DNA from 2 places in the Variovorax sp. LG9.2 genome. Region 2 is predicted to be linked to the other one. Evidence: riboswitches for the same ligand, from Rfam matches in the RefSeq annotation. Region 2 holds a riboswitch; the other holds the start of a gene.
The links. A riboswitch is a leader RNA that binds a small molecule or an ion and turns the genes downstream of it on or off. The one in region 2 is predicted to bind S-adenosylhomocysteine.

Region 1 (14,695 bases), on a different contig from region 2:
GATCGGCGCAGTGCCACCGAAGATGCCGGTGTAGCCCGCCAGCACCGCGCTTGCAGCGGCCACGCCGAGGCTCATGGCCAGCATCTGCACCATCGACAGCAGGCTGTTACCGGTGCTCGCCATGCTACCGTCGAGATCTTTCAAGGTGATCGTGTTCATGGCGGTGAACTGCAATGAATTGACCGCACCAAAAGCCAAGAGCTGCAAGATGTTCAGCACGATCGGCTGGCCCGGCGCGGCAAGCCCGAAGGACGCCATCGTCACGCCGACCAGCGCCGTGTTGACGACCAGCACCTTTCGGTAGCCATAGCGCGTGATGAGCAGCGTGGTGAAGCGCTTCATCGCCATGCCTGCCAGCGCGATCGGCAACATCATCAACCCCGCCTGCAGTGGCGAATAGCCCATCGACACCTGCAGCAGCAACGGCACCAGAAAGGGCATGCAGCCGCTGCCTAGGCGCGAAAACAGATTGCCGATCAAGCCAATGCTAAGTGTCTGGACCTTGAATAGCGACGGCGCAAAGAGCGGATCGGCGCGCCGGCTAGCGTGCAGCCAGTAAGCGACGATGCTGGCGAAACCGAAGATCAACAACATCAGCACGCCGACTTGCCGCATGCCGGCACCCGAGACGCCGTCGAGCGCCAGCGAAATCGCGACCATGCCAAAGGCGAGCATCGCGTAGCCTGCCCCGTCGAAGCGATGCCGTACGGCGCCGCGCAGATCGGGCATGAGCCTGAGCGTTGCAATGCAGCCGACCAGACCCACGGGTACGTTGATCAAGAAGATCCAGTGCCACGACGCGTACTGCACCAGCCAGCCGCCCAGCGTTGGGCCGAGCAACGGTCCGATGAGCCCCGGAATCGCGACGAAGCTCATCGCCTGCAAAAACTCGGCGCGCGGCACCGTACGCAGCAGCGACAACCGTCCTACCGGCAGCAGCAAGGCGCCTCCGAGCCCCTGCAGCACCCGTGACGCGACGAGTTGACCGATGCCATGCGATGCGGCGCAAAGCACCGACCCGAGCACGAACAACAAGATGGCGGAGAAGAAGACGCGGCGCGTACCAAAACGGTCGGCGATCCAGCCCGAGGCTGGGATCAGCATCGCCATCGTGAGCGCATAGGCCACCACGACCGACTGCATCCGCAACGGGCTTTCGCCCAGGCTCGCCGCCATGGCGGGCAATGCGGTGTTGATGATGGTCGCGTCAAGCGTCTGCATGAAAAAGCCGATGGCGACGAGCCAGAGCAGACTTTTGCGATAGCCCGGTGCTGGCGCCGAAGGGGGCACCGGAGAAATGGGCGTTGAATTAGATCCGACAGGAAGCGTCATCGCAAAAACTCAGGCAACAAAAAGCCGCCCTTAGGCGGCTGTTCAAACAAACGCGAAGAACTTCTGCAAATCTCAGGCTGAGAAGCTGGAGCCGCAGCCGCAAGTGCTGGTCGCGTTCGGGTTCTTGATGACGAACTGGGCGCCCTGCAAATCTTCCTTGTAGTCGATCTCAGCGCCCACCAGATACTGGTAGCTCATGGCGTCGATTAGCAGCGAGACGCCGTTCTTGGTCATCGTGGTGTCGTCCTCGTTGGTGATCTCGTCGAACGTAAAACCATACGAGAAACCAGAACATCCGCCACCCTGCACGAAGACACGCAGCTTGAGTTCAGGGTTGCCTTCTTCGGCGATCAAGTCAGCCACCTTCGCGGCGGCGCTGTCAGTAAACAAAATCGGTTCCGGCATATTCGGAACAGGCATTTCAGAAACGATATTTTCGGCAACGGCGCTCATGTGAGTACTCCTGTAAGTGCGGCCAAACGTGCGAGCACGTGCAGCCAATGAAGGCAATGCTACTGCAACAAACAAAAAACCGCCCGAAGGCGGCGTTTTGACTGCGAGGGCAGTAAGCCCAAACAGCAGCTCCAAAAGCGAATTAACGCTTCGAGAATTGCTTCCGGCGGCGAGCAGAGTGCAAGCCGACCTTCTTCCGCTCGACTTCGCGCGCATCGCGCGTCACGAAGCCAGCCTGGCTCAACACCGGCTTGAGCGTCGCGTCGTAGTCGATCAACGCACGGGTGATGCCGTGGCGCGCCGCGCCGGCCTGGCCCGATTCGCCGCCGCCATTCACGTTGATCATGATGTCGAAAGCTTCGACGTTGTTCGTCAGGAACAGCGGCTGCTTCGCGATCATGATGGATGTTTCGCGACCAAAGTAGGCCTGAATGTCCTTGCCATTGATCGTGATCTTGCCGGTACCCTTTTTCATGAACACACGGGCGACGCTCGATTTGCGACGGCCGGTGCCATTGTTCCATTCACCGATCATTTGGCGGCCTCACGTTGGGCGTTGGTGGACAAGCCTGCAATTTCCAGCACTTTGGGCTGTTGCGCGGTATGCGGGTGCTCTGCGCCACCGTAGACCTTGAGCTTCTTGATCATGGCGTAGCCGAGGGGCCCCTTGGGCAGCATGCCCTTGACGGCCTTTTCCAGCGCGCGGCCGGGATGCTTGGCTTGCATGTCGCGGAAGTTGGTAGCCGAAATACCGCCCGGGTAGCCCGAGTGACGGTAGTAGATCTTGTCGATCGGCTTGGCACCGGTGACACGAAGCTGGGCTGCGTTGATGATGACGATGAAGTCACCGGTATCGACGTGAGGCGTGTAAATGGCCTTGTGTTTGCCGCGCAAACGGAGAGCAACTTCGCTGGCTACTCGTCCGAGGACCTTGTCGGTCGCGTCAACCACAAACCACTCGTGCACCACGTCAGCGGGTTTGGCGCTGAAAGTTTTGGTCATGAGATTCTCTTTAAAAGAGGGTTTGGCGGGCCCTTTTCCACGGTCGGCGTTCCTCTGACGGGAATCTCTTAGGTGGGGTTCACGCTTCGCCGCGGGGCCACAAAAGCGCTGCGAAGCCTTCTATTATATAAAGATTCGGCGCTGGCGGGTACCATCGACCCATGTTCAGTTACCGCCACGCCTTCCACGCCGGCAACCACGCCGACGTGCTCAAGCACACGGTGTTGATCGCCACGCTCACTCATTTGCTCGAAAAAGACGCGGCGCTGACCGTGGTGGACACGCATGCCGGCGCCGGCTTGTACCGTCTGGATGGCGACTACGCCGACACCAGCGGGGAGGCGGCGGAAGGTCTGTTGCGACTGATGGCAGCCAAGCCGAAAGACGGCGCGCCCCTCGCGGACGCCATCGCCCGCTACCTCGGCGTCATCGCCGACTTCAACCCGAAAGGCGGCGCCAAGATCTATCCTGGCTCGCCTTTCATCATCCAGCATCTGTTGCGGGACCATGACCGGTTGAAACTATACGAGTTGCATCCCACCGATGCCAAAACCCTCGACGCCAACATCGCGCAACTCGACGCAGGTCGGCAGATTGCCGTCCTGCGCGAAGACGGTTTCTTGAGCGCCAGCAAATTCTTGCCCCCACCATCGCGTCGCGCATTGGTGCTGATGGACCCAAGCTACGAGATCAAAAGCGACTACGGCCGCGTGCTCGAGTTCGCGGCCGAAGCGCTCAAGCGATTCGCCACCGGCACCTACGCCGTCTGGTATCCGATCATTCCGAGGCCTGAAGCGCACGATTTGCCGCGCCGCCTCAAGACGATGGCGACCAAGGCCGGTAAGTCGTGGTTGCACGCGACGCTCACCGTAAAGTCCAGCAAGCTGACATCTACGCCCACTGGCGAGACTAAGCGACCCGGCCTGCCAGCCAGCGGCATGTTTTTGATCAATCCGCCGTTTACCTTGAAACCGCAATTGGCCGCGGCGTTGCCTCAGTTGGTAGAGCTTCTGGCGCAAGACCGCCATGCGGCGTTTTCGCTCGACAGCGGCGGCTGAGTTTCGGCGCCTCTGCGACCGTTCATTCAACGCCGATATCTAGCGGCGTTTGCGATTCGATGGCTTGACCGGTACCTTCCGCGTGCTCGAAGGCGACGCCGCAGAATCACCCGCCATCGGCGCATCGGCGAAGTCGACGGCCGCGCCGCTGCAACGCATGTCTTTCTTATCGATCACCGACAACGCAACCTGCTTGATCCCCATTGACGTCAGCCCGATCTGATCTGCCGCAGCGCGGCTCAGATCGATGATGCGACCCAGCGCATAGGGCCCCCGATCGTTGATCCGCACCAACACCTCCTTGCCATTCACCAGGCTTCGCACGCAGACACGCGTGTTGAATGGCAGTGTCTTGTGAGCGGCCGTGAATGCGGTCATGTCGAAGCGCTCTCCGTTGGCAGTCTTGCGCTGGTGAAACTGGATGCCGTACCAGGAAGCGCCACCGCGCTCGAAGATTTCGCGAGGGCTTCCGTCACCGGGGACGCCATCGTCCGGCGAGAGTTCGCCAGTTCCTGAGATGGAGAGCTCGTAGCGCACCGATGGCACTTGCGAACGTGGAGCGGCACCGGCCGGCACCGCAAGCTCGCGTGGCAACGGCCGTAACCGAAAGCGCCCCGATGAATCCGCTGACGCGTCAGGTTTGGGCGCATTGGCATCGGGCGGCGGTGTGCCGCAGGCCGCAAGCAGACACAGCAAACCGGCCAGCGCGCCTCGCAGCGCGCGACGCGATCCGGTCCACCCCGCATGGCGGGCGGCCGGGCACGCGACATTCACTCGATGCGCTCCAGAACTCCCAAGGTCGCAGCAGCCTGATTCATCGTGTAGAAATGAAGGGCAGGTGCGCCGCCGTCTCGCAGTCGCACGCACAGGTCGGTGACGACATCGAGTCCGAACGCCTTGATCGACGCCGTATCGTCGCCAAAACCCTGCAGCCGAAGACGAATCCAGCGAGGAATCTCAGCGCCACAGGCGTCCGAGAAACGCATGAGTTGGGTCGAGTTAGTGATCGGCATGACGCCCGGCACGACAGGCACGTCGAGCTTCAACTTGCGGGCTTCATCCACGAAGCGGAAGTAGGCCTCGGCACTGAAAAAATACTGCGTGATGGCCGAATCGGCGCCCGCTTCGACCTTGGCCGCATAAGCCCGCAAGTCGGCCTCGGGCGAGCGCGATTGCGGGTGCACTTCAGGGTAGCAAGCGACCTCGATATGAAAGTCGCGACCTGTCTCTTCGCGAATGAACGAGACCAGATCGCTTGCGTACAAAAACTCGCCGCCAACGCCGTAGCCGCTGGGCAAATCGCCGCGCAATGCGACCAGCCGCTTGACGCCCATCGCCTTGAGTTCGGCCAACTGCATGCGCACGGTTGCCTTGGTCGAACCGATGCACGAAAAGTGGCTCGCCGCATCCACGCCCTCGCCCAGAATTTCACGCACCGTGTTGAAGGTGCCGTCGTGCGTCGAGCCTCCGGCGCCATACGTCACCGAGCAGAATTCGGGCTTTCGCGTGTAGAGCTGCTGCCGGACTGCACGCAGCTTGGTCGCGCCCTCGACCGTCTTCGGCGGAAAAAATTCAAAGCTGAGCGGAAGGCGCATCGCCGGCTCCTGGAGCGCCGTCCGCGCGAACGGCGTGAATGAAAAACTCATGGTTGCCATCGCCGCCGACGATCGGACTGTCGAACCACTGCACAACACGCAGTCCCAGCGCAGCGCAGGCTTCGCGCAAGCGTGCCTCCACGATCGGGTACATCGCCGCATCGCGCACGATGCCGCCCTTGCCGACCTGGCCCGGCTGCAGTTCGAACTGCGGCTTGACCAGCATCAGCATGCGGCCATCGGCTGCTAGAAAAGGCACCACCGCCGGCAACACCAGCGTCAGCGAAATGAACGAGAGGTCACCCACGATCAGGTCGAAGCGCGGCTCGAATTCGATTTCCATCGTCTCGGGGTCGTCCTCGGCGTCGACACTCGAAGCGATCAGGTCGACCGCGGTCAGCGCTCGCGCATTGACCTTTTCGACCGCGATCACACGCTCGTCTTCGCGCAGCTTCGCGTGCAACTGGCCGTGACCGACGTCGACGCCGACCACCTTCGCCGCACCGTGCTGCAGCAGGCAATCGGTGAAGCCTCCGGTCGACTGGCCGATGTCGAGGCACTGCAGCCCCGTCGCATCGATGCCTGCGGTCTTCAAAGCCCCTTCGAGCTTGAGTCCTCCGCGCGAAACGTAGCGCGCTTCGGCGCCGTCGACCAGGTCGAGCTCGGCCGATTCAGGCAGGTCGTCGCGGTTCTTGGCCACGTCACGCCATGCGTCGCTGCTGCCCGCATCGCGCCAGCGCAAACCGCCCGCAATCAAGCGAACGGCCTGCGATCGAGACGCGGCCATGCCGCGCTCCACCAACAATTGATCAGCGCGCATGCGCTATCAATAGCGGTAGGTGTCAGGCTTGTAAGGGCCGTTTTTATCGACACCGATGTAGGCCGCTTGCGCTGGCGTCAGTTCGGTCAGCATGGCGCCGACCTTCTTCAGGTGCAGGCGCGCGACCTTCTCATCGAGGTGCTTGGGCAGCACGTAGACCTTGCCGGCTTCATACGCGTCGGGCTTGGTGAAAAGCTCGATCTGCGCGATGACCTGGTTGGCGAACGACGACGACATCACGAAGCTCGGGTGGCCCGTGCCGCAGCCCAGGTTCACCAGGCGACCCTTGGCCAGCAAAATGATCTTCTTGCCGTCCGGGAAGGTGATGTGGTCGACTTGCGGCTTGATCTCTTCCCACTCGTACTTCTCGATCGACACGACATCGATTTCGTTGTCGAAGTGACCGATGTTGCAAACGATGGCCTGGTCTTTCATGGCGACCATGTGGTCGTGCGTGATGACGGACAGGTTGCCGGTCGCCGACACGAAGATATCCGCCTTGTCGGCAGCGTATTCCATGGTCACAACCTTGTAGCCTTCCATTGCAGCCTGGAGCGCATTGATCGGATCGACCTCGGTGACCCATACCTGCGCCGACAGGGCGCGCAGCGCTTGTGCCGAGCCCTTGCCCACGTCGCCGTAGCCCACCACGACCGCCACCTTGCCGGCGATCATCACATCGGTCGCGCGCTTGATGGCGTCGACCAGAGATTCACGGCAGCCGTACAGGTTGTCGAACTTGCTCTTGGTGACTGAATCGTTCACGTTGATGGCGCGAAACTGCAGCGTGCCGTTCGCCGACATCTCGTTCAGGCGATGAACGCCCGTGGTCGTTTCTTCGGTCACGCCGATGATCTCGGCGGCTTTGCGGGTGTACCAGGTACTGTCGACAGCGATCTTGGCCTTGATCGCGGCGTACAGGATGCGCTCTTCTTCGCTGGTCGGGTTCGCGAGAACGCCCAGGTCTTTTTCAGCGCGCTGGCCCAGATGCATCAGCAACGTGGCGTCGCCGCCGTCGTCCAGGATCATGTTGGGGCCTTCGCCCTTAGAGCCCTTGGGTCCGAAGTCGAAGATGGCGTGGGTGTAGTCCCAGTAGTCGGTCAGCGTCTCGCCCTTGACGGCGAAAACCGGCGTGCCGGCGGCTGCGATGGCAGCGGCTGCGTGGTCTTGCGTCGAGAAGATGTTGCACGATGCCCAGCGGACGTCGGCACCGAGGGCTTGCAGCGTTTCGATCAGCACCGCGGTCTGAATCGTCATGTGGATCGAGCCGGTGATGCGCGCGCCCTTGAGCGGGTGCGACTTCGCGAACTCGGAGCGAATGGCCATCAGGCCCGGCATTTCGGTCTCCGCGATGCGGATTTCCTTGCGGCCCCAAGCGGCCAGCGTGATGTCGGCGATGGCCTGATCGGTCAATTTGAGAGGGATTGCGACGGCGGATGCGGATTCGAGAACAGCGCTCATGAGAACTCCAAAGCAAGTTTGAGAATTGCCGCCGCGCTCGGGAAGGTAGACCTGTAGATCGACTCACCGCGAGAACAGCGGTTGAGCGTGGTTGCGATGTGGTCCGAGCCTCACGCCTGATGGCGCTGCAACGCTCCTCGGAACGACGGATTTTAGCGCAGACGCCCGATTGCGTGCGTCACCGCCCGGAAGGGTCGGCGTTACCGCCGACAAGCCGAAATTCTCAGGTCGCATTAGGCTCTGGCGATGATCCAACCCCCCACCTCTTCCTTCCGCACGCTTTCACCGCTTGCCTCCCTCCTTCTGACTTCGGCGTCGTTGTTCGCTCTCGGGACGCTTCCCGTCACAGCTGCCGCTCAAAGCCCGGCGGCGGCACCTGCTGCGGCGCCGACAGTGCGCATTCGCGGCACCGTCGTCTACGCAGACCAGAAGCAGGTCATCGTCAAAGACCGTGGCGGCGAAGTCGTTTCGCTGGCACGGGTCGCCGACATGCCGATCTCCGAGGTCTACCGAATCCAGCTGAGCGACATCAAGCAAGGGAGCTTCATCGGCACGGCAGCGATGCCGCAGGCGGACGGCACGCAAAAAGCGCTCGAAGTGCTGGTGTTCCCTGAAGCAGCGCGTGGCACCGGCGAAGGCCATTTCCCATGGGACTTGCAGCCGCAGAGCACCATGACCAATGCGACGGTGGCCGACCTCGCCGCGGCGCCGAAGAACGTGCGCGGCGGCCAGCAGTTGAAGCTCAGCTACAAGGGCGGTGAAAAGACGCTCATCGTTCCGCCGAACGTGCCCGTCGTGACCTTTAAGCCCGTAACCGACGCCCTGCTGGTCCCCGGCGCGAAAGTGCTGATCAACGCGCAAGAGCGCAACGGCACCCCGACGGCACTGCGCGTGCTGGCCGGCCGCAACGGCTTCACGCCGCCGATGTAATCCAAGGGAAATCCCGGAAGTAAATTGGCGAAGAGAACCGCCGCAGCCGCGCCGCTGCGGCGTATCGTGGCAACGGATTTCCGCATCGACAGGCGCGGCGTCCGCCTTCCTCAAACCTCAGGAGACTCCCATGGCCACCGCCAAGAAAGCTGCCGCCCAGCCCACCGCTTCGCAGGGCAACACCAAAATCCCCAGCCCGGCCGACATGCTCAAGGGCATGGCCGAGCGTCTGCAGAGCGTCAACCTGACCGGCGCCGGCAGCAAGCTGCTCGACAGCGGTCGCAAGGACCTTCAGGCCGTGATGCAGGCCAACGAAAAGTCGTACAAGGGCCTGCAGACGGTGGTGCAGCGTCAGACCGAGATGATCAAGAGCGCGATTGCCGAATGGCAGTCCGCAGCCAAGGCGGCCCCAGGCAAAGACCCGAAAGAAAATCTTGCCAAGCTCGACGAACTGGGTCGCGCGTCGTTCCAGCGTGCCATCGACGACATCAAGGAGCTGGCCGACCTGGCGGCCAAGTCGCAGAAGGACGCTTTCGAAGTCGTGCGCCAGCGGGTGCAGGACAACGTCGACGAAGTGACCAAGCTGCTGCAGCGCAAGTGAGAGGGCTGCCGGCGCGCTCGACGCGACCGGCATGACTACGGCTTTGTGGCGTCGCGCTAGCCCCGTGCGGGAGAAGCCAGGAGCGCATCCGTAAAATCGGGCAATCCCCCCGCAGATTGCCCACTTTGTCTTTCGCCTCCGAAACCCGTCGCCGTCGCACTTTCGCGATCATCTCCCACCCAGACGCCGGCAAGACCACGCTCACTGAAAAGCTCTTGCTGTTCTCAGGTGCGATCCAGATTGCCGGTTCGGTCAAGGCGCGCAAGGCCACGCGGCACGCCACCTCCGACTGGATGGAGATCGAAAAGCAGCGCGGCATTTCGGTGGCCTCATCGGTCATGCAGATGCTGTACCGCGACCACGTCATCAACCTGCTCGACACGCCCGGCCACAAGGACTTTTCAGAAGACACCTACCGCGTGCTGACCGCCGTCGACTCGGCTTTGATGGTGATCGATGCGGCCAACGGCGTCGAAGCCCAGACGCGCCGCCTGATCGAAGTCTGCCGGCAGCGCGACACGCCCATCATCACGTTCGTCAACAAGATGGACCGCGAAGTGCGCGAGCCGCTTGACATCATGGACGAGATCGAACGCGAGCTCGGCATGCCCTGCGTGCCGATGACCTGGCCGGTCGGCCAGGGCAAATCCTTCGGCGGCATCATGAATCTGCGCACCCAGACCATGACGGTGTTCGACTCCGGCAAGGAGCGACTGCCGCAGGAGTTCGAAACCATTCGCCTCGACAACCGCGCCGAGCTCATCAAGCGCTTCGGCAGCGAGTTCGAATCTGCCGAGCAGAGCATGGAACTGGCAGCCGGTGCCTCGCCGACGTGGGATCGCGAAGCCTTTCTCGCGGGCAAGCAGACGCCGGTGTTCTTCGGCTCTGGCGTCAACAATTTTGGCGTGATGGAAGTGCTTGATGCGTTGGTCGATCTGGCGCCGCCGCCGCAGTCGCGCACCAGCACCACGCTGGTCAATCGCCAGCCTGTGGTGAAGGAAGTGCAGCCGGAAGACAAGGACTTCGCCGGCGTCGTGTTCAAAGTCCAGGCCAACATGGATCCATCGCACCGAGACCGCATCGCCTTCGTGCGCATGGCCTCGGGCAAGTACACGCCGGGCATGAAGCTGAAGGTGCAGCGCACGTCGAAAGAACTGCGGCCGACCAGCGTCGTCACCTTCATGAGCCAGCGCCGCGAGGCGGTCGAAGAGGCCTATGCCGGCGACATCGTTGGCTTCACCACGCATGGCGGCGTGCAGCTCGGTGACACCATCACCGATGGCGCCAACCTGATGTTCACCGGCCTGCCCTTCTTTGCGCCCGAACTCTTCATGACGGTGATCCTGAAGAACCCGCTGCGTACCAAGCAGCTTCAACAAGGCTTGGCGCAGCTCGGAGAAGAAGGTGCGATCCAGGTGTTCCGCCCCGAGATCGGCGGGCCGATGTTGCTCGGCGCTGTCGGCCAGCTGCAGTTCGAAGTGGTGCAGCACCGGCTGAAGGGCGAGTACGACGTCGACGTACGGCTCGAAGGTTGCCAGTACACCGGCGCCCGCTGGATCACTGCCGACACGCCGGCGGAACTTAAAGACTTCGTCAACGCCTACCCGGCACGCATGGCGCTCGACGCGGCCAACACGCTTGCGTACCTGTGCACGTCGCCGTACGACGTGCGGCTCGCGCAGGAACGCTTCCCCAAGGTCCACTTTCATCCGTTGCGCGAGCACGCCGGGCTGGCGCTGCAAAGCGCCGGCTGAAGCTGGCGCAGGCCGCCATGCTGCCGTTGGCGCGATGGTCGTGGAACGCCCGGCGCGGCCTGCTGGGTGTTTTGACCGACATCGACGACACGCTCACCACCGACGGCGCCATCACGCCCGACGCCTTGCAGGCGCTGCTCGACCTGAAGGCCGCCAGCCTGCAGGTCGTCGCCATCACCGGTCGCCCGGTCGGCTGGAGCGAGCCCTTCGCGGCTGCATGGCCGGTCGATGCGATCGTTGCCGAGAACGGTGCGGTGGCGCTGATTGCCGACCACGCGGGCGTGTTGAGCAAGCGCCACCAACAAGACGTCGCCACGCGCGCCGTCAACTTCACGCGCATGCAAGGCGTGCTGGCGCGCATCGAGCACGAGATCCCCGGCGCGCAGCGCGCCACCGACTCACCGGGCCGCGAGACCGACATCGCGATTGACCACAGCGAGTTCACGCGATTGAGCGAGACGCAGATCGCCGCCGTGGTCGCGCTGATGCGCAGCGAAGGCCTGCACGCGACGGTCAGCAGCATCCACATCAACGGCTGGTACGGTAACCACAACAAGCTGGTCGGCGCGCGCTGGATCGTGCGGGAGCTATGGGGCCGCGCGCTGGACCCAGAGATAAGCCGCTGGGCCTACGTCGGCGATTCGACCAACGACCAACTGATGTTTGACGCCTTTGCGAACAGCATCGGCGTGGCCAATGTGCAGCGCTTCGTGCCCAAGCTGACGCACCTGCCGCGCTACATCACGCAGGGAGAACGTGGGGCGGGGTTTGCCGAAGTCGCGCGGGCGGTGCTGGAGAGTCGGGTCGTGCGCTGAGGTTCGGACTTGGCCACGCATGGGGCCGAGTGGATCGGCCAAGCCAGGGCTTGTTGAGCGCACCCCGGCTTTGGCGTTCATGCAACGTCGCCCTGCAGGATCGCGGTGAGCGCCAGATTGACGTAGTAGTTGCTGCGACCGATCTTCTGCTTTTGCACGAACCCGCCCTCGGCCAGTGCGTCCAGGTACTTGGTCGCGGTCAGGCGTGACAGCTGCAAGTCGCGTTGGATGAAATCGATCTTGGTATACGGGTGCATGAACAGGTTGTTGATCAAATCCTGGCTGTAGAACTTGTAGCCTGCGCGGATGCGTTGCTTGTAGTCTGCCAATGCGGCCTTGATCGCGTTGATGGTCCCGATGGTCTGCGCCGCCGTCTGTTGCACCGCCTCCAGCAGGTAAAGCACCCATTCTTCCCAGCGGTTTTCGGTGCGCACTGTTTGCAACAAGCGGTAGTAGTCGGCCTTGTTGCGCATGATGTAGCTGCTCAGGTAGAGCACCGGGCTATCGAGCAGCCCCTCCTTGACCAGGTAGAGCACGTTGACGATGCGCCCGGTGCGGCCGTTGCCGTCGTAGAAGGGGTGAATGCTCTCGAACTGATGATGGATCAGCGCCATCTTGATCAGGGGATCGACAGCAAACAAGTCGGGCTCGTTGATGAAGCGCTCCAACCCACGCATCAGCGCGACGATCTCGGCCGGGTCTTGCGGCGGCGTGTAGACGGTGCGGCCGGCGCCATCTCTCAGGGCCGTGCCCGGCAGCTTGCGAAAACCGGCGTTGTTGCGCTCCAGTTCCGATTGGATCTCGACGATCTGATTGGAGGTGATCAACCCGCTGCTGCGCACCAGATCGAAGCCGATTCGTAGCGCCTGGCGATAGCGCAGCACTTCCTTGGCGGCCGGGTTGGCAAAGGCCTCGGGCAGCACATCGTCCTTGAACAGTTCATCGTGCGTCGTGATGATGTTCTCGATCTCGGAACTGGCTTTGGCTTCCTGCAGGCCCAGCGTGTTGATCAGAATATCTTGATTCGGGATCGCCGCCGCGATGCCTTTGAGTTCGGCCAGTTGCCGGCTCGCGCTGGCGAGCTTTTTCAGGATTGCCGGCGTGTCAAAACGCCCGGCATCGAGCTGCTCAAGGGGCGGGAGGCTGTGCATCAGACTGGATTAAAGTTTTCTTGCATGTTATCTCCAACATGCATAGAAAACTTGAATTTCTATACACGTTGGCGCCGACGTGTTTAAAGAACGGCTAAAGTTATGCACGTAACGCCCCCCCTACTGCCCCTTCGCCAGCCCCAGTTTCTCGATCAAGACCTTCTCCCGCGCCATCGTGTCCTGCGCAAATTGGGTGTACCGGGCCGAGGACATGAGGGAGACTCCTTGACTGGGCCCAAATTGGACCGAGCCAGCTTCCGGCCAGCAATCGGGAAGTCCCGCCCGCGACGTGCGCACCCTGATGCGCAGCGGCAGGTACGCCGCCGGCGCAAACCCCTCCAGCGCAGCGCCACCCAACGCGCCTATGCCCGCGCCAGCACAGGCGCCAGCGCCACGCCGGTGTGCGTGCCCAAACGCACCACTTCTTCCGGCGGTGCCGCCGCCACGACGCGACCACCAGCGTTACCACCTTCAGGCCCAAGGTCGATCACCCAGTCGGCCTCGGCGACGACATCCAGATCGTGCTCGATCACCACCACGCTATGCCCGCCGTTCACCAGCCGGTGCAGCACATGGATCAGCTTCTCGACATCGGCCATGTGCAGCCCGACGGTCGGCTCGTCCAGCACGTACAACGTGTGCGGCGCCTTCTGACCGCGCCGCGTGATGTCGTCGCGCACCTTGCTCAGCTCGGTCACCAGCTTGATGCGCTGCGCCTCGCCGCCGCTCAGCGTCGGAGACGGCTGGCCCAACGTCAGGTAGCCGAGCCCCACGTCTTTCAGCAACTGCATTGGATGGCTGATGTTCGGCATGGCCGCGAAGAATTCGACGGCATCGTCGACCTCCATCTGCAGCACTTCGCCGATGCTCTTGCCGCGCCAGCTCACCGCAAGCGTCTCGGGATTGAAGCGGGCGCCGTGACACACCTCGCACGGCACCTTCACGTCGGGCAAAAAGCTCATCTCGATGGTGCGCACACCAGCACCGTCGCATCCAGCGCAGCGGCCTTCGCCGGTGTTGAAGCTGAAGCGCGCCGGACCGTAGCCGCGGGCCTTGGCTTCCAGCGTGTCGGCGAACAGCTTCCGGATGGTGTCCCAGAAACCGATGTAGGTGGCAGGGCAGCTGCGCGGCGTTTTGCCGATCGGCGTCTGATCGACTTCGAGCACGCGGTCGATGGTTTCGTAGCCCTCGACCGCGCTGCAGCCGGCCCATCTGGCGCGCTTGCCTGCGGCATCGTTATCGCGGCCGGCCTTGGTCATTCGCTGCACCACGATCGCATACACGTTGGCCAGCAGCACGTCGCGCGCCAGCGTCGACTTGCCCGAGCCGCTGACGCCGGTGACCGCCACCAATCGATGCAACGGCAGCGACGCCGTCACCTCCTGCAGGTTGTGCAGATTGGCACCGCGCACCGTCAACCAGCCGGGGGCACCCACTTCGGGCGCCGGCACCGGACGGCGCTCCTGCAGCGGATGCTTGATGGCATTGCGCAGATAGCGGCCAGTCTGCGAATCAGCCGCGGCCTCGATGTCGGCGACCGAGCCCTCGGCAACCAATCGCCCACCGCGCTTGCCCGCGCTCGGGCCGATGTCGATGATGTGGTCGGCGCGCCGGATGGTGTCTTCGTCGTGCTCGACCACCACCAGCGTGTTGCCTTTTTCGCCGAGCTTGTGCAGCGCGTCGAGAAGGATCTGGTTGTCGCGTGCATGCAGGCCGATGGTCG
Region 2 (14,695 bases):
CCCGTATGGAAAAAGAAGTCGAACCCGCCGTCCTGGCCCTCATCAACGAAAAGCGCCTCACCGGCGAAAAGCGCACGCCTGTCGAAATCATCGCCCGCATGGGCGTGTTCGAAGCACGCGACAAGGCGGGCGACCACGCCTGGCTGGCGACCGGCGACAACGTGATCGCCACCGTCTGGGCGGAGCTGGTCAGCATCTCCGGCGATGGGCGCTGGTTCTATCTCGAGTCGCTGGATGCGCAGCGCCGGCTGGACGGCGGGGAGCGAAGCGCCCAGCAGATTCAGCGCGCCAAAGACCGTCTGACTTTGCTCAAGCGGTCGCTCGACGCGGGCCAAGGCGTGCGGGCCGTATTGCAGACGAACCGCATCGAGATTGCAGACCTGGAAACGGACAAGGCGGCCAAAGTCTCGACACGTGTCCCGGACGAGCAGGAATGGCACGTCGCTTCGTGGGATGCCGACCTGAAGGTCGCAGTGCTGGTGCGCGGCGCGCGCGGCTGGCTGCCCACCGACGAAGACATGCAGGCCGCACGTGCGCGGGGCGGCGTTCCAGTGCCGCCGCCGGAAGTCGTGGTGGTCGTCGCCTCCCGCGAAGAGCTGCAGACGGCCGCGCTGGAGTATCTGACGCGCCACTTCGCGGGCTACGGATACAAGCCTGAGAACGTGGTCGGCCAGAACCTCGGCTACGACATCGAGGTGAAGGACAAGAAGGGCGCCACGTTGCTCAAGCTCGCGGTGAAAGGCACAGCGGCGGGGATGGCCAGCTTTCAGCTCTCGGCGCAAGAGCGCGCGTGCGCCAAGACGACAGACCAATGGCGCCTGGTCGTCGTCACCGATGTCCCCGGCCCGGCGGCGGCGCACAAGCTCTACAAGCCCACCGAAATCGACAGCGCGTCGGGGCTCGAGCCGCTGCTCGACTAGCCTGCCCTGCCCTACCCGGCGTGGCGCCGCGGTTCGCAGTCAGGGACCGCGCCGGGCCTTGAACACCAGCTGCCGCGCCGACAGGAAGTTCAGCGTGAGGCCGGCGCAGCTGCCGAGCGCCACGCCGAGCGCGGGTGCCCAGCGACCGTCGATCCAGTGCAGGGTCGCGACGTAGACCGCGTAGTTGATGACGGCGCCGCCCAGCATCGTCACCAGATAGCCGAGGTACTCACGCACGATCGACGTGTCTGACGACCGCGCCGCGAAGGTGTAGCGCCGGTTGAGCGCCCACGTCGTGCTGGCCGCGGCCAGAAACGACATGACGCGTGCTGCATACCAGCCGAGCACCGGCGCGGCGAGGTACAGCACGCCGACGTCGACTCCCAGGCCGACGATGCCCACCGCAGCGAAGGTCAGGAATTCACGACCGAGCTTCATCGCGCTTTGATCGCCGGATCACTGCACATCGATGGATGCTTCAAGGCTCGACAGCGTGTCGCACGCCCGGAATCGCGAGGTAGCGCAGCCGCTTGGCTTCCCGCCGGCCGATGGTCACCGTGTGCAGCACCACGCCGCAAACGAAGGCGAGCATGGCGGTCAGCATGCTGCCGGTGAGCAGCACGGCCGTCGGCAAGCGCGGCACCAGACCAGTTTGGACGTAAGTGAGCGCTAGCGGCAGGGCGGCCAACAGCGATACGAGCGCCAGCACCCCTGCGATGCTGGCAAAGAACTGCAGCGGCCGTTCGCTCACGAACAGCTTGCAGATCGTCTTAAGGATGCGCCAGCCGTCACGGTAGGTCGACAGCTTGCTGTGCGAACCCTCGGGCCGCGAGCGATAACGCACCGGCAGTTCGGCGAAAGGCATGCGCAGTTCGAGCGCGTGCACCGTCAGTTCGGTCTCGATCTCGAAGCCCGCCGACACGGCCGGGAACGACTTGGCATAGCGGCGCGAGAACACGCGATAGCCCGACAGCATGTCGGTGAGGTGGCCGCCGAAGAGTCCGGCGACAGCGCCAGTCAGCATGCGATTGCCGAGCCGGTGCCCGGCCCTGTAGGTGTCGGCATCGGCACCGTCGTCGACACGGTAGCCGACCACCATGTCAAGGTTGCCTGCCACCAGCGCATCGATCATCGGGCGCACGCCGTCCAGATCGTAGGTCGCGTCCCCATCGACCATCACGTACACGTCGGCCTCGACATCCGCGAACATACGCCGCGTGACGTTGCCCTTGCCGGCCAGCGCCACGTGCGTGACGCGCGCCCCGCTGGCGCGTGCCACTGCGGCGGTGTCGTCGGTGGAGCGGTTGTCGAAGACATGGATCTGCGCTTCGGGCAAGACGTCGCGGAACTCGGCGATGACTTGGGCGATGGCCAGCGCTTCGTTGAAGCACGGGATGACGGCGGCGATGCGCAGGGAAAGTAAGGAGAGTTCGGTCATGGCGCGTCCGCGAGGATACGGTAGGCCTTGGCACCGTCCTTTTCGAACAGTGGAACGAAGTGCTTGTCGAAGCCGGGCTTGCTGCTGAGGCCCGCCACATAGGGCGAGGCGACGACCAGAGAACCGAAGCCCAGCGACATGAACTTGCGCGCCATCTCGGCTGGCGGCGCAGCCAGAAAATCGGCGTAGCGCCACGGCCCGAGCATGTCGCCCCAAACCTCGTCGGGGCCGTAGTAGATCGCCTCGCTCAGCGCCACCTGATAGAGCTTGCCGTGCGGATGCTCGCGCAGGTAGCGCATCACTTCATAGCCCGGCACGTTCACGCGCAGGAAGGCATCGCGCGTGTCCTGCGTGAGCGAGACCATGGCGCCTCTCTTGAATGTCTGTTGCACCGACATGGCGGCGAGCGTGACGATCAACAGCCCACCGACCCAAACGCCGACCGTCGACCATCGTGACCACGCCGCGAACGCCGGTGCGGCCTTGCGAACGCCCGAAGCGATCGCCTTGAAGAACACGGCCCAGCCCAGCGCAGACATGAGCGCGACCAACGGGTACGACGCCGTCATGTAGCGCGGATAGCGCGACGTCACGAGCCAGACGACCAGCGAGTAGGCGCAGAACACGACCGCCGCGCGCACCGCCGCAGACCGCCTGAACCATGGGCTCAAAGGCGCCAGCACGACGCCCCAGATCGCCAGGTTCGGCCATGCCGCGTGCGCCTTCACGTCGTCGAACTGGTTCTGATAGTCGGCGGCGTTCCAGTTGGTGAAGCCGAACAGGCGCGCGCCGATCGGGTTGAACGGGTCGCCCGTCGTGATGGCGTTGCGCGCGTACCAGTAGATGCACGGCAGCAAGAAGCTCAACAGCGCGAGCGCCAACACCTTGGGCCGACGCTCGCGCCACAGCACGAACACCGCGACCAACGGAAGAAAAGTCAGCGCTTGGTACTTGCACCCTGCCGCCACGCCGAAGAAAAATGTCGCCACGACCAGCCAGCGCGGCGCTTGCGGACTCTTCGCATCCTGCGCCTCGCGCCACCACCACAGCGCGACGCAGCCGGCCAGCACGAACAGTGCGACGCCCATGTCGATCAGCGCACTGGCGTAGTCGCCCAGGCCGAGCCAGATGGCGGCGCCGGCGAGCGCGAGCGTGCGGCTGGTGTGCTGTCGTCCGAGCCGATAGACCATCCCTACCGACAGCGCGCCCGCGAGCGCGCTCAGGAAGTGCGGCAGCACGTCGTCGCCGACCAGCAGCGCGGCCGCATAGAGCAGGTTGTAGTTGTACGGAAACCAGGGGTAGCGCAGCCAGTCGTGGATGCCGAGCGTGCCGGTCTGCGCCAGCATGCGCGCGTACGGCAGGTGGTACATCAGTTCGTCGAAGACCGCCGGCGGTGCGAGCGGTGCGACCAGCGCCGGAAGAGCGATCAGCGCGAGCGCGGCGAGTGCGGCTTTGTCGAGCCATGACATCGACGCGTCGACGCCCCAGGAGGAAGGAAAGACCGCAGCCGCGGCACGCTCACGCAATTGCCGCCGCCATGCCGGCACTTGCAGCGCCGCAGCGCCGATGCCGATAGCGACCAGCACAAGCACGCCCGTCACGCCGAACAATCCCGCAATGGCCAATGCCTGAAACGCGCAGATGAACAGGCCGACCCCGAGCGTGACGCTCATTGCCGCTTCGAGCCAAACGTCGGCCGGCGTGGGCACGCCGATGCGCGACAGCACGGCGCGCCCGTAGCCCCAACAGCTCACGACGAACACCGCCAGCGCCGCGTAGTGCGCCGCTGCAAACATCAACTTCTGGAAAATAGAAACTCCCGGTCGCCGGCCACGGACGCACCGGCCGACGGGTTATAGATTCGGAGCCAGCAGCCGCTCCAACTCGGCCTCGCTTTGTTTCCTGCGCGCCGCCTGGTCCTGCAACTGGTCATGCCCGATTTTGCCGACGTTGAAGTACGTCGAGTCAGGATGGCTCAAATGGAAGCCGCTGACGCTGGCGGCGGGCGTCATCGCGAGGCTTTCGGTCAGCGTCATGCCGATGTCCTGGCACTGCATGACTTCGAACATCTCGCGCTTGACGCTGTGGTCGGGGCAGGCCGGATAGCCGGGCGCCGGACGAACGCCGCGGTACTTCTCGGCGATCATGTCTTCGTTGCTCAGGCCTTCGTGCGGCGCATAGCCCCAGAGGTCGGTGCGCACGCGGTGATGCAGCGATTCGGCAAAGGCCTCGGCCAGCCGGTCGGCCAGCGCCTTCAGCATGATGGCCGAGTAGTCGTCCAGGTCGTCGACAAAGTACTTCTCCTTCTTCTCGACGCCCAGGCCCGCGGTAACGGCGAACATGCCGACATAGTCTTTCAGGCCGCTGTCTTTCGGCGCGACGAAGTCGGCCAGGCAGCGGCTCGGTCGCATCACGCCGTCGATCATCTGCTTCTCGGTCTGCTGGCGCATGCCATACCAAGTCATGGCGACTTCGGTGCGGCTCTCGTCGGTATAGAACTCGATGTCATCGTCGTTCACCGTGTTGGCGGGCCAGAAACCGACGATGCCGCTGGCGCTGAGCCAACGCCCTTCGATCAGGCGCTTCAACATGCGCTGACCGTCGGCATACACGCGCACGGCTTCGGTTCCGACCACCTCGTCTTTCAGGATGGCGGGAAACGGACCCGCGAGGTCCCAGGTCTGGAAGAACGGGCCCCAGTCGATGTACTTGGCGAGCTCGGTCAGGTCGTAGTTCTTGAACACGCGGCGACCGATGAACTTGGGCACCGGCGGCGTGTAGTTCGCCCAGTCGATCGGCGTCTTGTTGGCCCGCGATTTCGCCAGCGACCACATCGGTATCTGCTTCTTGTTGGCGTGCTGCAGTCGCACCTTTTCGTAGTCGGCGTTGAGTTCGTCGATGTACTTGGTGGCGTTGTCCGAAAGGAGGCTCTGCGCCACACTCACGCTGCGCGAGGCATCGGGCACGTAGACGACCGGGCCCTCGTAGTGCGGCGCGATCTTGACGGCCGTATGCACGCGACTGGTGGTCGCGCCGCCGATCATCAGCGGGATTTTCTTGATGCGGAAATGGTCGTCGCGCTGCATCTCGCCGGCGACATACTGCATCTCTTCGAGGCTCGGTGTGATGAGGCCCGAGAGCCCCACGATGTCGGCGCCCTCGACCTTGGCACGCGCCAGAATTTCGTGGCACGGGACCATCACGCCCATGTTCACCACTTCGAAGTTGTTGCACTGAAGCACGACGGTGACGATGTTCTTGCCGATGTCGTGCACGTCGCCCTTGACCGTCGCGATGATGATCTTTCCCTTGGTGCGCACATCGCGCCCCGCGGCTTCGTCGAGCAGTTTTTCCGCCTCGATGTAGGGCAGCAAATGCGCCACGGCCGACTTCATCACGCGGGCCGACTTGACCACCTGCGGCAAGAACATCTTGCCCTGGCCGAACAGATCGCCCACGACGTTCATGCCGGCCATGAGCGGCCCTTCGATCACATGCAGCGGCCGGCCGCCTTTCGCCAAAATGATCTGGTAGGCCTCCTCGGTGTCGTCGACGATGAAGTCGGTGATGCCGTGCACCATCGCATGCGACAGGCGCTGGTCGACCGCCACCGGGTGCTCCGGCGTGCCGCGCCATTCGAGCTTCTTGCTCTCGTCCTTGGCGCCGCTCTTGGCCGTCTCGGCCACTTCGACGAGGCGCTCGCCAGCGTCTTCGCGGCGGTTGAGCACCACGTCTTCCACCCGCTCGCGCAGCACCGGCTCGAGGTCGTCGTACACGCCGACCATGCCGGCATTCACGATGCCCATGTCCATGCCCGCCTTGATGGCGTGGTACAGGAACACGGTGTGGATGGCTTCGCGCACCGGGTCATTGCCGCGAAAGCTGAAGCTCACGTTCGACACGCCACCCGACACGCGCGCACCCGGCAGGTTCTGCTTGATCCAGCGCGTCGCGTTGATGAAGTCGACCGCGTAGTTGTTGTGCTCTTCGATGCCAGTCGCGATGGCGAAGATGTTCGGGTCGAAGATGATGTCTTCGGGCGGAAAGCCGACCTCGTCGACCAGGATGCGATAGGCCCGTTCGCAGATTTCGATCTTTCGCTGGTAGGTGTCGGCCTGGCCCTTTTCGTCGAACGCCATGACCACCGCTGCAGCGCCGTAACGCCGCACCAGCTTGGCCTGCCGCTTGAAGCCGTCGACGCCTTCTTTCATCGAGATCGAGTTGACGATACCCTTGCCCTGGATGCAACGCAGACCGGCTTCGATGACGTCCCACTTCGAGCTGTCGACCATGATCGGCATGCGCGCGATGTCGGGCTCGCTGGCGATCAGGTTGAGAAACCGGACCATGGCAGCCTTGCTGTCGAGCATGGCCTCGTCCATGTTGATGTCGATTACCTGCGCGCCGTTCTCGACTTGCTGGCGTGCTACCGCGAGCGCCTCCTCGAACTGACCATTCAGGATCATCCGGGCAAATGCTTTCGAACCGGTGACGTTGGTGCGCTCGCCGATGTTGACGAACAAGGCGCCCTCGCCGATCGTGACCGGTTCGAGGCCCGAGAGCATCAGCGGCGGAGGAATCGGAGTACCTGGGGTCTCTGGGGACTCGGATTTCGGGGACGTCTGGGACACGGGCTCACCTGTAGATTTTTGAGATCAGGTGAGCGTCGTTACGATCCCGAGCCTGACGTGGCCGGGTCTTGAGAAAGACCGGTCAACGCTGCAACGCTCCTCGAGAGGCTTAATTTTAGGCGGCTTTCGGATCGTCGATGCCGCGTGAGGGTTTGGTCAAACGACCACCGCCACCTCCGTCGCACGCACAGTCGTCAGCGCAAACGCCGGCAAGCCCTGCAGCAACCGTTGCCCATAAGACGTACGAACCAGCCGCCGGTCATAGCAATACACGCTCGCCCGATCGTCCTCGCTGCGGATCGCGCGACCGACCCACTGCGCCAAACGAATCGCCGTCGCCGGCACCACCAACTCGGTGAAAGGATCGCGGCCGACGGTACGCAGCCACTCGGCGCGGGCTTCGCTCACCGGATCGTCGGGTGATGCGAACGGCAGCTTGGCGATGAAGACCGATTCGCACAGCTTGCCCGGCAGATCCAGCCCTTCGCCAAAGGATTGCATGCCGAAGATGATCGACGGCAGACCCTCGGCGACGCGGTGGCGGTGCGTGGCCATCAACTGCTGGCGCGGCATCGCCGTCTGCAGCAGCACGATGGGCTTCAGGCGGGACGTCAGCGCCTCGACAGCCATGCGCAATTGCTCCCGCGAGGTGAACAGCACGAGCGCACCGTGCCGCACATCGGCCAGATCGCGCATCAATGCTTTCACCATCTCGGTGACATAGGCGGCAGCTTCGCGCGGATCGGCTCGGGTCTCGACCGCGATGAGCTTGCCTTGCTTGGCGTAGTCGAACGGGCTGGGCACTTCGAGCGTGGTCGCGACGCCTTCCTCGTGCAAACCGTGCAGGCCCGACTCGCGCAAGAAAAAATCAAAGCGTCCGCAGCTGGTCAACGTGGCCGATGTGAGCACTGCGCCGCGCACCTTGTTCCACAGGTTGTTGCGCAGCGTCGCTCCAGGCAGCAACGGACTCGCGTGAGCTTGCAGCATGGCCAGGTCGCCATCGACTTCCAGCGTGAACCATTTGGCGGCCGGCGCTGCACCGGGCGTTGCGTCGCGCAGCAGCAATTGAGCGGTGTCGAGTGTCTGTTCGAGCCGTGGCGCCAGCGCGCCGAGTTGGGCATACATGGCGGACAGCCGGCGGGCGAGTGCTGGCTGGTCGCGCATTTCGGCTCGCAACGCGCTCGCGATGACACGCAACGCGTCCAGAAATCCGGATGCATGGTGCGCCACCCGACCGAGTGGTCCCTGCAGCGATTCCGGCAGTTCACCGAGCGGCAAACGTGCCCGGGATGTGTTGCGACCCGTTGCGTTGAAGGCGTTCGCGAGGCCGGTCTGGAGAGCTTCTCCGTACAGTTCCATCACCAGCCGCTCGACCTGTTGTAGCGCCTGTCGCATCTGCGAGGCATGCATCGGAATGTCGGCCACCTCGGTCACCTCCAGCCGCACGCCAACGCGCACCGCACGCTGGGCCAGCCGCTCGGCCCACACGTGGCGGCCCAGGTCCATGCGGCAGGCAAATTGCGAGAGCGCGGTGGCCGGCAAATGGTGCGCCTCGTCGAGGATCAGCAGGCAGTTGTCGAGCTCGGGCAGCAAGCGGTTGTTGAGCGACGACAGCAGCAGGTCGTGGTTGACCACGATCACCTGCGCGCCGACCAGCGTCTTGCGGCGCTCGTAGTAGACGCAGCCGTTGAACGATGGGCAATGCTTGCCGGTGCACGACGCAGCGTCGGCCGCCATCGGTGCCCAGAGGTCGGCGGCGGGCTGGGCGTCGAGCGAATCACGGTCGCCGTCCCATGCCCCGCGGTTAAGCGCTTGCGCGATACCGGTATGGAACTGGAGGCGCGCGGCGACCTCATGCGGTGGCCGCACGGCGCGCGACGCGCCCTCGCCGGCCTCTTCGTCGGCGAACAGGTCGTCTTCGAAGTTGTCGCCCTCTTCGCCGTGGCGTCCGTGCTCTGCGTCGGCGCCATCCGCCGCCATGCCGGTCAGGCGTTCAAGCTTCAGCTTGCACACGTAGCGACCGCGGCCCTTGGCGAGCGCGAAGCGAAACGGCTCGGGCAGCAGCGCGGCGAGCGCCGGCAAGTCCTTGTTCACCAACTGCTCTTGCAGCGCGACCGTAGCGGTGGAAATCACCACGCGCGTGTTGCGCGCCAGGGCCAGCGCGATGGCAGGTGCGCAATAGGCGAGCGACTTGCCGACGCCAGTCCCTGCCTGGATCACGGCAATCGCGCGGACCGGCTCATCGGCGCCGCTGACGGCGCCGATTTGCGACTCTTGCGGAAGATTCGACTTTTCAGCCTTGCCGAGCGTGGCAACGCTCAGCGTGCGCGCCACGTGTTCGGCCATGCGCCGCTGCCCTTCGCGACTGCGAAATCCCTTGCTCGCGGCCACAGCCCCGTCGAACGCCTGCAAGGCCGACGCGGCCCATTCCAAAGATGACATCGAGCGAGTGTTGCATGCCGCAGTGCGGCGCTGGTTCAGGCCGGCTGAGCAGCGCTCGTGGAAGGCGTTGCAGCCGATGTGGGCAGACCGAAAACGGTGTCGAAGCCCCAATTGAAAACGAAGGTGTAGACCAGGAAGAACACGACCAGGCCGAGGTCCATCACCAGCGCCTCCAGAAGACTCACGCCCAGCGCCCAGGCGAACACCGGCACCAGAAAGGCGATCAACCCGCCCTCGAAGCCGACGGCATGCGCGATGCGGCGCTTGACGCTGCGGCCACGCACGGCTTGCCGCGATTCCCAGCGCTCGAAGAGCGCGTTGAAGGCCAGGTTCCAGAGCACAGCGATGACCGAGGCGACCATGGCCAACGCCCCCGAATGACCGAGGCCCTGCCCCGACATCAGCGCGAGCCCGACGCTGGCGGCCACGATGGCGATGCCTTCGTAGAGGGTGATGTAGACGACGCGGCGTTTGATACCTTGCATGCCGCCACTTTATGTTTGGCGTGCTGACATATAAAGTTATCTACTTTCAATCTGACTGATAGGTAAGACGGCATGGCTTGGTCGAGCGACAGCGTCGAAGTCTTTCTCGCGGTCATCGACAAAGGCTCGTTCTCGGCCGCCGCTCGGGCGCTGGGCCGCGTGCCTTCGGCGGTCAGCATGGCAATCGCCAACCTCGAAGCGGAACTCGATTTGCCGCTGTTCGACCGCGCCGGCCGCGAGCCGCGGCCCAATGCCGCCGCGCGCTCGCTGGAGCCGCAAGCGAGGTTGCTGGCAACGCAGTTGCGGCAGTTGCAGGTTCAAGCGCTTTCGCTGACACAGGGCCTGGAACATCGACTCACGCTCGCCATCGCGCCTGAGTTGCTGGCGGCACCGTGGAGCGCCGCGCTCGCCACACTGGCGCAAGAGCATCCCCTGCTCGAAGTCGAGGTGCTGGCGGCGCCGCAGGCCGATGCGCTCGACATGCTGCACACCGGTCGCGCGCAACTGGCGCTCGTGTTCGAGCGGCCGAGCCTGGACGGTCGCGAAGGCTTTCAGGAAGTGAGCAGCGAGACGATGGTCGCGGTCATCGCGCCAGCGCACCCCGTGCTCGCACAGGCCGCCGGCAAACTGCGTGAACAACACCTCATCACGACGCGGCAGATCGTCGTCGCTGGGCGTGATCTGGCGACGAGCGATCCGCGCTTCGTCTACGCGCGGGACACCTGGCGCACCGACAACGCGCTCGCGGCACTGAGCCTGATCGCGGCAGGCCTGGGTTGGGGCTGGTTGCCGCGCAACGTGGTGCTGCCGCACATAGCCGCTGGCGCACTGGTCGAAATTCCTTTTGAGAACCTCAGCAACGGACTCGACCTATGGGTCGACGTCGTGTGGTCGAAAGAGCGGCCGCTCGGGCTGGGCGCCAGCCGCTTCGTCGACCTGATGCGACGCCGCGGGTGAGCAGCGAGCGAAGTCGCTGTGGGTCAGGTCAGGGACCGTCCTTCTGGAAGCCATTGCTGCGCGGCGGTGTGTTGGACGGCGCTGGCGGCGGCGACGGCTGGAGCCCGACGCCCGGCAGCGGACGAAAGCCGGGCTGCGGCATCGGTTGGGGACGAAACCCCTGCTGCGGCGGGTTGAAGTTTCCGCCGGGTGGACGGTAGCCGGGAGGCTGACCGCCACCGGGCCCGCCGAAATTGGGATTGCCGGGGCGACCGGGGCCATAGCCGGGGCCGTAACCGGGACCATAGCCCGGGCCATAGCCACCTCCGCCACCGCCACCTGGAAACGGATTCGGCCGCCAGCCCGGTTCAGGCGGCCGTTCCGGTCGCCAACCCTGTACGGGCGGCGGTTGCCGATTGCCCCAGTAGCGACGGTCGCCGTACCAGGAGCGATCGCGGTAGTTATCGGCCCAGTAGTTGCCGATTGCGAAGCCGACGATCGGGATGCCGATGCTGGCGCCGTAGGTGGCCAACGGCACACGCTGGTCTTCGTAGGCGTAGTCGAGGCTTTGAGCTGCGACCCACCCACGCAGTTCGTCGGGCAACACGACGTCGCACCAGCCGTAGCCGTTGGTGCATCCGATGACGTCGAGCGGCTGGCCCGGACCGAGCCGTGCCACCGTCGGGTAGTCGCCCGAGGGACCGGCGCGCAAGTTGACGGGCCCGCGCGTGAAGGCCTGCTGTGCAGCGGCGGCGACCGGAAGAATCAGCGCGAGGGCGCCGATGCCGATCCATCGCTGAGCATTTGTCTTGTTCATGTTGAGTCCTTGTGCAAGGTCAGGGTAGGCCGCGGTCTGAAGCGTTGTCAATCGGCCTTAACCGCGTCTGTGCCGGCCTGGCCTTGTCGAACAACGCGGCATGAAGCGTCCGCGTGCACGCTCGTTGCGTTTGGAGCGCAAGCTTCATCTGCGCTTCACAAATTTGCTGAAAGTGAAGACTCGCAGAGTCGCCGATCGAACGCAGATTGCGACGCTTCCGATCAGGCGGCTTCGCGATAGAACGCATTGCGCAGCACGCGTCCGTGCAGCGGCGCCACTGCCCGCCCGATGGCGGCGATGTGGTCGGGCGTGGTGCCGCAACAACCACCAACGATGTTGACCAACCCTTCGGCGGCGAACTCGTGCAGCAGCCGCGATGTGACTTCGGGCGTCTCGTCGAAGCCGGTCTCACTCATTGGATTGGGCAGTCCGGCGTTGGGGTAGCAGCTGATGAAAGTGTCGCCCGCGACCTTGGCCAGCTCCTGGATGTACGGCCGCATCAGCGCCGCGCCGAGCGCGCAGTTGAGGCCGACGGCCAGCGGCTGTGCATGCCGGATGCTGTGCCAGAACGCGGTCACGGTCTGGCCGCTCAGGATGCGGCCCGATGCGTCGGTCACGGTGCCGCTGATGATCAGTGGCAGCCGCTCGCCGCTGTTGTCGAAATACTCCTCGACCGCGAACAGCGCGGCCTTGGCATTGAGCGTGTCGAAGATCGTCTCGACCAGGATGACGTCGGAGCCGCCTTCGACCAGTGCCTCGGTTTGCTCGTAGTAGGCCGCCCGCAGCGATTCGAAGTCGACGTTGCGCGCGCCCGGGTCGTTCACATCCGGGCTGATGCTCGCGGTCTTGGGCGTTGGGCCGAGCGCGCCGACCACGAAGCGTGGCTTGTCGGGCGTGCTGAATTTGTCGCAGGCTGCGCGAGCCAACCTGGCGGACTCGACGTTCATCTCGCGTGCCAGATGCGCCATCCTGTAGTCTTCCTGCGCGATGGTGGTGGCGCCGAAGGTATTGGTCTCGATCAGATCGGCACCGGCGGCCAGATAGCTTTCGTGGATGTCCTGAATGACATCGGGGCGGGTGAGCGAGAGCAGCTCGTTGTTGCCTTTGACGTCGCGCTCGAAGTCTTTAAAGCGATCGCCCCGGTACTGCGCTTCGTTGAGTTTGAAGCGCTGGATCATCGTGCCCATCGCGCCGTCGAGGATAGCTATGCGTTGGGCGAGGATGCCAGGCAACGCCTGGCCGCGGGTGTAGACGAGAGGCTTCATGCTTCCGATTGTAGAAACCGGGACTTCGGATGCCCGGCGAATAACCCCGAACGCCCGGAACTCAGACGGCCAGGAACTCCAGCAAGGACTTGTTGAATTCGGCAGCGTGCGAGAGGTTCACTCCGTGCGGGCCACCCTTGATCAAAGTGAGGTGACTGCCGGCGATCGCCTTGTGCGTGCGCGCACCGCTCACTTCGAACGGCACGATCGCATCGGCATCGCCGTGAATGACCAACGTGGGCACCTTGATCTTTTCCAGGTCGGCCCTGAAGTCCGTGCGACCGAAGGCGGCCACGCAATCCAGCGTTCCCTTGGGTGAGGCAAAAGCCGCGATGTTGCGCGCATACACCCGCTGGCTCTCGCTGACTTGCACCTTGTCGCCGGCCTTGAAGAAGTTTTCGGTGAAGGCGTCCAGGAAGGCGAGCCGGTCACTTTCGACACCGCCTTGAAATCCCGCAATCGTTGCGTCGTCCAGGCCGCCTTCAGGATTGTCCGTCGACTTGTAAAGGTACGGCGTCACAGCCGAAGCAAACACTGCCTTGGCAATTCTTGCGGTGCCGAACTTCGCGATGTAACGGGCAACTTCACCGCCGCCCATTGAAAAGCCGACCAGCGTTACGCCGTGCAGCTCGAGCTGCGTCAGCACGGCATCCAGGTCCGCCGCGAACGTGTCGTAGTCGTAGCCGGCCCACGGCTGCGAGGAGGTACCGAAGCCGCGTCGGTCGTAGGTGATGACGCGGTAGCCGGCCTTGATCAGCGCAGGCACCTGCGCCTCCCAGGAACGACCGCTCAACGGCCACCCATGAATCAAGACCACAGGCTTGCCGGCACCATAGTCCTCGTAGTGAAGTTCGACGGGGTGATGTGCCTCGGTGGCAACCTTGATCATCGGCATACATTTCTTCCTGTGGGGTGTTTGGACAAAGTGACGGTATCTCGCGCCACCTCCCTGCTTCTGCTGCCCCCTCGATGTCCCTAGCGTTTCAGGGCGAACTCCAGCACCGCGTTGAGCATCTGCCGGACTTGAGGCAGGACGCCGGCCGCTTCGTCGGGCAAGTAGTTGAACGGCAGCGTTTCCTGCATGTAGCTGGACTGGGTCATCTCGAGCTGCACCGCATGCACGCCCCCGGCCGGATCGCCATATTCGCGCGTGATGTAGCCGCCCTTGAAGCGACCGTTCAACACGCCCGCGTAGGACGGCGCTGACTGCGCAATGGCCAGCAGTGTCGATGCAAGCGCTTCGCTGCAGCTCGCTCCGTTGGCGGTGCCCAGATTCAGGTCGGGCAGCTTGCCCTCGAAGAAGCGCGGCAGTCGCGAGCGGATCGAATGCGCGTCCCACAAGACGACGGTGGCGTGCGCCGCCTTCAGTCGGGTTAGTTCAGCTTGCAACTGCCGGTGGTACGGATGCCAGACCGCATCGCGACGCGCGGCGATTTCGACGTCGTCGGGCACATCACCTGCGGTGTAGATCGGCGTGTCGTCGAAGGTATCGATCGGGCACAGGCCGGTCACGCTCTGGCCGGGATAGAGGCTGGCGCCATCGGGCGCGCGATTGAGGTCGATGACGTAGCGTGAATGGGTGGCGACGAGCACCGACGCGCCGAGTTCATCGGCGAAGTCGTAGAGCCGTTCGAGGTGCCAATCGGTATCGGGCACATGGCGCGCTTCTTCTGTCAGGCGACCTGCCAATGCCGGGGGAACGTAAGTGCCGACATGCGGCATGGAGATCAGCAGCGGGCGCGTGCCCTGGCGAAAGCGGAA

Region 1: linked by a shared signal. The riboswitch ahead of ahcY (adenosylhomocysteinase) and the one ahead of metH (methionine synthase) in region 2 are both predicted to bind S-adenosylhomocysteine.

What each region holds. Positions count from the first base shown of each region.
Region 1 is NZ_JASJXB010000004.1:219,641-234,335, forward strand. Features, by position in the region: gene mdtD (multidrug transporter subunit MdtD) at 1-1,332, opposite strand, end outside; gene erpA (iron-sulfur cluster insertion protein ErpA) at 1,405-1,785, opposite strand; gene rpsI (30S ribosomal protein S9) at 1,928-2,320, opposite strand; gene rplM (50S ribosomal protein L13) at 2,317-2,787, opposite strand; gene QN413_RS06285 (23S rRNA (adenine(2030)-N(6))-methyltransferase RlmJ) at 2,949-3,845, shown strand; gene QN413_RS06290 (septal ring lytic transglycosylase RlpA family protein) at 3,885-4,619, opposite strand; gene metF (methylenetetrahydrofolate reductase [NAD(P)H]) at 4,616-5,440, opposite strand; gene QN413_RS06300 (TlyA family RNA methyltransferase) at 5,418-6,260, opposite strand; gene ahcY (adenosylhomocysteinase) at 6,267-7,721, opposite strand; S-adenosyl-L-homocysteine riboswitch at 7,798-7,866, opposite strand; gene QN413_RS06310 (hypothetical protein) at 7,968-8,651, shown strand; gene phaP (TIGR01841 family phasin) at 8,782-9,252, shown strand; gene QN413_RS06320 (peptide chain release factor 3) at 9,378-11,006, shown strand; gene QN413_RS06325 (HAD-IIB family hydrolase) at 11,024-11,821, shown strand; gene QN413_RS06330 (Fic family protein) at 11,899-12,972, opposite strand; gene uvrA (excinuclease ABC subunit UvrA) at 13,335-14,695, opposite strand, start outside.
Region 2 is NZ_JASJXB010000012.1:122,145-136,839, forward strand. Features, by position in the region: gene QN413_RS14575 (protein NO VEIN domain-containing protein) at 6-920, shown strand; gene QN413_RS14580 (GtrA family protein) at 960-1,358, opposite strand; gene QN413_RS14585 (glycosyltransferase family 2 protein) at 1,399-2,358, opposite strand; gene QN413_RS14590 (ArnT family glycosyltransferase) at 2,355-4,154, opposite strand; gene metH (methionine synthase) at 4,212-6,938, opposite strand; S-adenosyl-L-homocysteine riboswitch at 7,013-7,097, opposite strand; gene dinG (ATP-dependent DNA helicase DinG) at 7,146-9,431, opposite strand; gene QN413_RS14605 (PACE efflux transporter) at 9,467-9,916, opposite strand; gene QN413_RS14610 (LysR family transcriptional regulator) at 9,989-10,873, shown strand; gene QN413_RS14615 (SH3 domain-containing protein) at 10,902-11,669, opposite strand; gene QN413_RS14620 (homocysteine S-methyltransferase family protein) at 11,891-12,934, opposite strand; gene QN413_RS14625 (alpha/beta hydrolase) at 12,996-13,829, opposite strand; gene hutG (N-formylglutamate deformylase) at 13,910-14,695, opposite strand, start outside.